2 regions of the Nocardia sp. 348MFTsu5.1 genome follow, and region 2 is predicted to be linked to the other one. Evidence: predicted binding sites of a transcription regulator. Region 2 holds the regulator's gene; the other holds the start of a gene.
The links. Region 2 encodes LexA, which represses DNA repair genes until DNA is damaged. Its sites were predicted from a motif close to CGAACANNTGTTCG; they were not measured.
Positions count from the first base shown of each region.

Region 1: the regulator LexA is predicted to act here: its motif matches at 1,202-1,215, upstream of H290_RS27490 (HNH endonuclease signature motif containing protein).

Region 1 covers NZ_KB911509.1:286,225-289,373, reverse strand. Annotated here, with positions in the region: gene H290_RS0101320 (MFS transporter) at 1-1,030, shown strand, start outside; gene H290_RS27490 (HNH endonuclease signature motif containing protein) at 1,238-2,788, shown strand; gene H290_RS0101310 (S9 family peptidase) at 2,963-3,149, shown strand, end outside.
Region 2 covers NZ_KB911514.1:259,378-262,526, forward strand. Annotated here, with positions in the region: gene hflX (GTPase HflX) at 1-315, shown strand, start outside; gene H290_RS0113780 (acyl-CoA dehydrogenase family protein) at 429-1,571, shown strand; gene lexA (transcriptional repressor LexA) at 1,654-2,373, opposite strand; gene H290_RS31170 (LysM peptidoglycan-binding domain-containing protein) at 2,564-3,070, shown strand.

The sequences.
Region 1 (3,149 bases), on a different contig from region 2:
GCTGGGTACCATCATCGCCGGTCCAATCGTCGACGTTCTCAGCTACCACTGGCTTTTCTGGATCCCGCTGATCATGACCACGATCGCCGGTGTCTCCGCGCACTTCCTGATCCCCGAGTCCCGAGTCCGGACTGAGGGACAGGTCAACTGGATTACCGCTTTTCTTCTCTCCGCCTGGCTCGTTGCCTTGCTGCTCGCAGTCAGTCAGGGGCCGACCTGGGGCTGGGCCTCACCACGCGTCATTGGACTGTTGGTGACCGCTGTGGTCGTGTTGGTGATCTGGATCTTCGCCGAATCAAGGTCGTCCAACCCACTGATCGACATGAAGATGATGCGGATTCGCACCGTGTGGACCGCCAACCTTGTTGCGCTGTTGATCGGATTCGGCTTGTTCGCCGCACTCGGATTCGTCCCGCAGTTCTTGCAGACACAATCCTCAGCCGGCTATGGGTTCGGTGCGTCCATCACGCAATCCGGGTTGATGATGCTGCCCAACACAGTGGCGATGTTCGTGTTCGGGCTCGGCGCCGGTTGGCTGGCTGCACATTTCGGCTCGAAGAACCTTCTGATCGCAGGAGCCGCCATCAGTTCGGTCGGCTACTTCTACGTGGCATTTCAACACTCGACCGAGCTGGACATCTACATCGCGATGTCGTTTACGGGTATCGGGCTTGGCCTCGCATTTTCGGCAATGGCGAATGTGGTTGTCGCGGCGGTACCACCGGAACAGACAGGCGTTGCCAGCGGGATGAACGCGAACGTTCGCACGATCGGTGGATCGATCGGTGCGGCGCTCATGGCCACGGTTGTCACGGCCGGTGCATCGCCGTCGGGCCTGCCACAAGAATCCGGCTACACCAACGGATTCATCATGCTTGGTGGGGTGGTCGCGATTGGGGCCGTTGCCGCGATGTTCATACCCAAGATTAAGCGAGACAACAAAACCGGAGTCGAAAAGTCTGCCGATCTGTCGCACGCAGAACTCGCGATGGTTGCTGGCGGGACGCTTGCGGGTGATGAATCCGAGTGAGCCCTAAGCGGGGCTAGTGTTCGTCACCACTAGCGTCGTAGCCCCGTGAGACATTGCGTTCGAGGGCACCCTCCGGTGGCACTAGATGCGCTGTGGCGGTGACTGTGTCGAGACTGGTGAACCGTCGTCTCGTCATCGTCGGAGGGCTTGTCGGTGGGCCGCGTTATCCTGGGAACATACTTTCGAAGAGTTGATCCGGGGGGGTCGATGTCGGATACACCAGCAGCCACGTCGGTTCCGGACGCGGTCAGTGCGGCCGCCGAGGTGGAGGCGGCGATCGAGCGGCTTCTGGCAGCTGACCTTTCGGTGCTGTCCGACGAGCAGAGCGCCCGGCTGGTGGAGAAGATTGAGGTCGGATCACGGAAGTTGTCGTATGCCGGGTTGACTGCCGCGGCCGGGATCGATGCCCGCCGGGCGTACGCGAAGGCCGGGTATCCCTCGACGTACGGGTTTTTGAAAGGTCAACTGCGCCTGGGTGATGGTGCTGTCAAGCGCCGGATCGCGGCGATGAACAATCTTGTCTCGCGGATCACTCCGACCGGTGAGGTTCTCGATCCGGTGTGCCCGGCCACCTCAGAGTTGCTGCGGCACGGGGTGATTGATCTCGACCACATTCACGCAATCTTGGGCACTCTCGACGAGATCCCGTCGAATATTGCGGCTGAGGAACGTGAGAGCGCCGAGCGGACGATGGCAGGATTCGCTGCCGACTACACCCCGACCCGCTTGTCTGCGCTGGGTGATCGGCTGATCGCGCATCTCAATCCCGACGGGTCGTTGACCGACGAGGGTGATCGGGTCCGCAAACGCAGCCTGCACCGCGGGCGACAGGACAAAGATCTGATGGGCAAGATCACTGGTCGTTTGGATCCCACGACGCTGGCGTTGTTCGATGTGTTGCTGGCTATTTGGGCTGCGCCCGGTATGAATGATCCGGGCAACCCTGACTCACCGTCGGGTGCTGCTGATGATCCGGCGATCGATGCCGATGTGCTGCGGGCGGCGGCGCAACTCGATTCCCGTAGCCAGGACCAGCGCAACCACGATGCCCTCTCGGCGATGCTGAAGTATCTGATTTCCTCTGGTCAGCTCGGTAACACTCACAATGGTCTGCCGGCGCAGTTGATCATCACGTTGAGCAAGGCTGACCTGGAGGCCGCAGCGGGTGTGGCGCACACCGCAACAGGGGTGGACATTCCGGTCCAAGACCTTATCGATCTGGCCGCCGACTGCGATCCGAATCTGGCGGTGTTCAAAGACGGTTCCAGTGAGGTCCTCTATTACGGGCGGGCGCGCCGTGGTGCTTCGATGTGGCAGCGGATGGCGATGGTCGCCGCCCAGCGCGGTTGTACTCACCCGGGTTGTGATCAACCTGCGGCGTGGTCTCAGGCCCACCATGGGGCAAAGGATTGGGCCGATGGCGGATTGACCGATATCGACAGTCTGGCCTGGGCGTGTGGGCCGCACAACCGGATAGTCGGGGACGGACCCGGTCAATGGCGAACGTTTGTTGTTCCTGATGGACCCGACGCGGGCAAGATCGCTTGGGTTCCACCGGAATACATCGACCCTGAACGCAAACCCAGAATCAACCGGGTCCACCACCCTGATGAAGCATTGGCGCGGGCACGGGCGGCACTTTTGGCCGAACGCCGCGAGGCGGCCGCCGCGCGAGAACGCGAGCTCCGCGGCGAAGCGCCCGGCGAGTGCGACTCCGATCCCGACCCCCCCGAGGTGGATGATCCACCGCCACACTAGGTGCCGCGAAATGATCACTCCGATTCGATCGGGAAAGCCTCGACGCTACGCCATGATTCGGCAACGTGTGCATCGTTGTCGAATTGAACTCGGAATGATTGTTGGGCTGGTCGGTCGCCTCGGGCTGTGGTCTGATCTGCGAGAACGCAGCAAAGACCAGGAGCGAGGCAACGGGTGAGACGGTATCGGTGCCTCGTCGCGCTGGTGGGTGCGGTGACGGTCTTCTCCATCATCCTCACCAGTTGCAGCGTCGCACCTGTTCATACTCGCGGGCTGTCGACAACAACTACGGACAATGTCGTTCGCATCCAGCCACTGTCGGCGGTCACAGTTGAACGAATCGCGTATCCAACGATGAATA
Region 2 (3,149 bases):
AACAAGATCGACGTCGCCGACCCGACTGTGCTGACTCAGTTGAGGAGCCTGTTCCCCAAGGCGGTCTTCATCTCGGCCGCCACGGGCGAAGGTATCCCGGAACTTCTCGAGCGGGTTCGTGAGTCGGTGTCGAGGCACGATGTCCACGTCAGTGTCCGAGTGCCGTATTCCCGCGGTGATCTGGTCTCACGCATCCATGCCGAAGGCGATGTGTCGAGCGAGAAGCATGGTGCCGACGGCACCGAGATCGTCGCCAGCGTTCCCTCGGCACTGGCCAATGCACTGGCCGAGTTCGCCGCGCCCCATCTGTTCTGAATCCGGGCCTGGACAGGTCGTCTTGCCCTGACTGAGCGCTCCTTGGGTTGAATGTAGAATCCAGTTACAGTTGCTGGCAACCTCGTTTGGACACCCTCGTTATGGAGACTTTGATGGAACGCACGATTTTCGAGCCTGAGCACCTCCTCTACCGCGATTCGTACCGCAGCTTCCTCGAGCAGCATGTGGCGCCGCACCACGCCCGCTGGGAAGAGCAGAACATCGTCGATCGCGACGTGTGGATCGAAGCCGGTAAGAACGGCTTCCTGGCCGTTGACGCGCCCGAGGAGTTCGGTGGCGGCGGAGTCGACGACTTCCGCTATCAGTGCATCGTCTCCGAGGAATCCGCACGCGGTGGGTTCAGCGGCCTGGGATTCACCCTGCACAACGATGTCATCGCGCCGTACCTGCTGGAGTTGACCAACGACGAGCAGAAGGCGCGCTGGCTCCCGGGATTCACCTCCGGTGAGCTCATCACCGCCATCGCCATGACCGAGCCCGGAACCGGCTCGGACCTGCAAGGGATCAAGACGACCGCCAAGAAGGACGGCGATCACTGGGTGCTCAACGGATCGAAGACCTTCATCACCAACGGCATCAACGCCGACCTGGTGATCGTGGTCGCGCGCACCGATCCCGAGGCCGGCGCCAAGGGTTTCTCCCTGCTGGTCGTCGAGCGCGGCATGCCCGGCTTCGAGCGCGGCCGCAACCTCGACAAGGTCGGCATGAAGGCGCAGGACACCGCCGAACTGAGCTTCGACAACGTCCGCGTACCCGCCGAGAACCTGCTCGGTGAAGAGGGACTCGGCTTCATCTACCTGATGCAGAACCTGCCGCGCGAGCGCCTGTCGATCGCCGTGGTCGCCGCTGCCTCCATGGAGAAGGTCCTGGAGACCACCGTTCAATATTCCAAGGACCGCAAGGCTTTCGGGCGTTCGATCGGCAACTTTCAGAACACCCGCTTCCTGCTGGCCGAGCTGGCCACGTCCACGACGACGACGCGCGTGTTCGTCGACCACTGCATCGGGCTGCTGAACGAGAAGAAGCTGACCGTCCCCGATGCCGCGATGGCCAAGTACTACGCCACCGAGAATCAGGTGCACCTGATCGACCGCTGCCTGCAGCTGCACGGCGGCTACGGCTACATGCGTGAATACTCCGTCGCGAAGGCGTTCCTGGACTCACGCGTGCAGACCATCTACGGCGGCACCACCGAGATCATGAAGGAAGTCATCGGACGCAGCCTCGGGGTCTGATCACTCAAACATCAACGCGCCGAACGGCAGAAGGCGGGTGCACCGGATCTCCGGTGCACCCGCCTTTTTCGCATGTGTGTCTCTAGAGTCGCCGCATCACTGTCACAACTTTGCCCAGGATGACCGCATCGTTGCCGGGGATGGGATCGAATACCGGGTTGTGCGGCATCAGCCACACGGCGTCTTTGGTGCGCTTGAAGGTCTTGACCGTGGCCTCGCCATCGATCATCGCGGCCACGATGTCTCCGTTGTCGGCGACGTTCTGCTGGCGTACGACCACCCAGTCACCGTCGCAGATCGCGGCGTCGATCATCGATTCGCCCACCACCCTGAGCAGGAAGAGCGAACCCTCGCCGACGAGTTCCTTCGGGAGCGGGAAGACGTCTTCGACGGCCTGTTCGGCGAGGATCGGGCCACCGGCCGCGATCCGGCCGAGGACCGGGACAAATGTCGGCGTCGGAAGTGATTCGTCGGGTGCCTGCACCTGACCGGCAGCCGTGGCCGGGTTGAGGTCGGTGTCCTGGATGTTTACCGCGCGGGGACGGTTGTTCTCGCGCTGCAGGAAGCCTTTGCGTTCGAGTGTGCGGAGCTGGTGGGCGACCGACGACGTCGAGGTCAGGCCGACGGCGTCACCGATCTCCCGGATGCTCGGCGGGTAGCCGCGCTCGCGGACCGAGGCGCGGATGACCTCGAGTACGGCTTTCTGGCGGGCGGTCAGTGAGCCTTCTGCCAGCGGTCCGGTGGCGACCACGGTGGTGGCGGCTCCGTCCGACGGCGTCGGGGGCTGGGTTGTATCGGCCATCAGGTCCTCCAGTTCGTGCGGTATCGGGCGGGGTCCATGTGGACAAAGGTAGTGCAAATCATCACAAGTCTCAAACATTTGTTCGATCAGGCGTGGCGCTTGTCGGAACCCCGTGATACAAATCGAACACTCTTTCAATCGAACGAGTGATCGAATGCACCATCGATCCGATGATCCGAGGACTGAACCCATGACTGCAGCCACCACCATCATCCGGCCGGCCACAGCTCGGCCCGTTCACCACGCCGAGAGCGCTACCGTTCCGCGTACCAAGCGGCCCTTGCGGCCCGCGGACACCGCCCGTCCGGCCGATCGCCGGCTGCCTGCTCAGCGCCGCGTGGCCGTCTCCTGCGCCGAATCGCGCAACACCGAACAACGAATGCCGACCGCTCGCGAGAAGGTCTTCGCCCGTCGGCGCGCCTGGGCGGCCGGCGCCGTCGCGGGAATCGGTCTGATGCTGATCGTTGCATTCATGACCTTCTTCGGCGGCGTGATGGAGCAGTCTGCTGATCCGGGGCGCGTCGGCACCCAGGTCGTCCGGGTTCAGTCGGGGGAGTCGTTGGGGGCCATCGCTTCCCGGATCGCACCCGAGATGCCGGCCGAAGCCGTCGTGGCAAAGATCATGGAGCTCAACGCGATGAGCAACTCGGCATTGTCGGTGGGGCAGGCGCTGGTCACGCCGGTCTACGTCAGGTAGATGATGCAGGGGCCCACAGCCCGGGCGGTATCCTCGGAACCACAGCGTCTGGTCACTCCGCCCAGGCCGTCGACCGTCG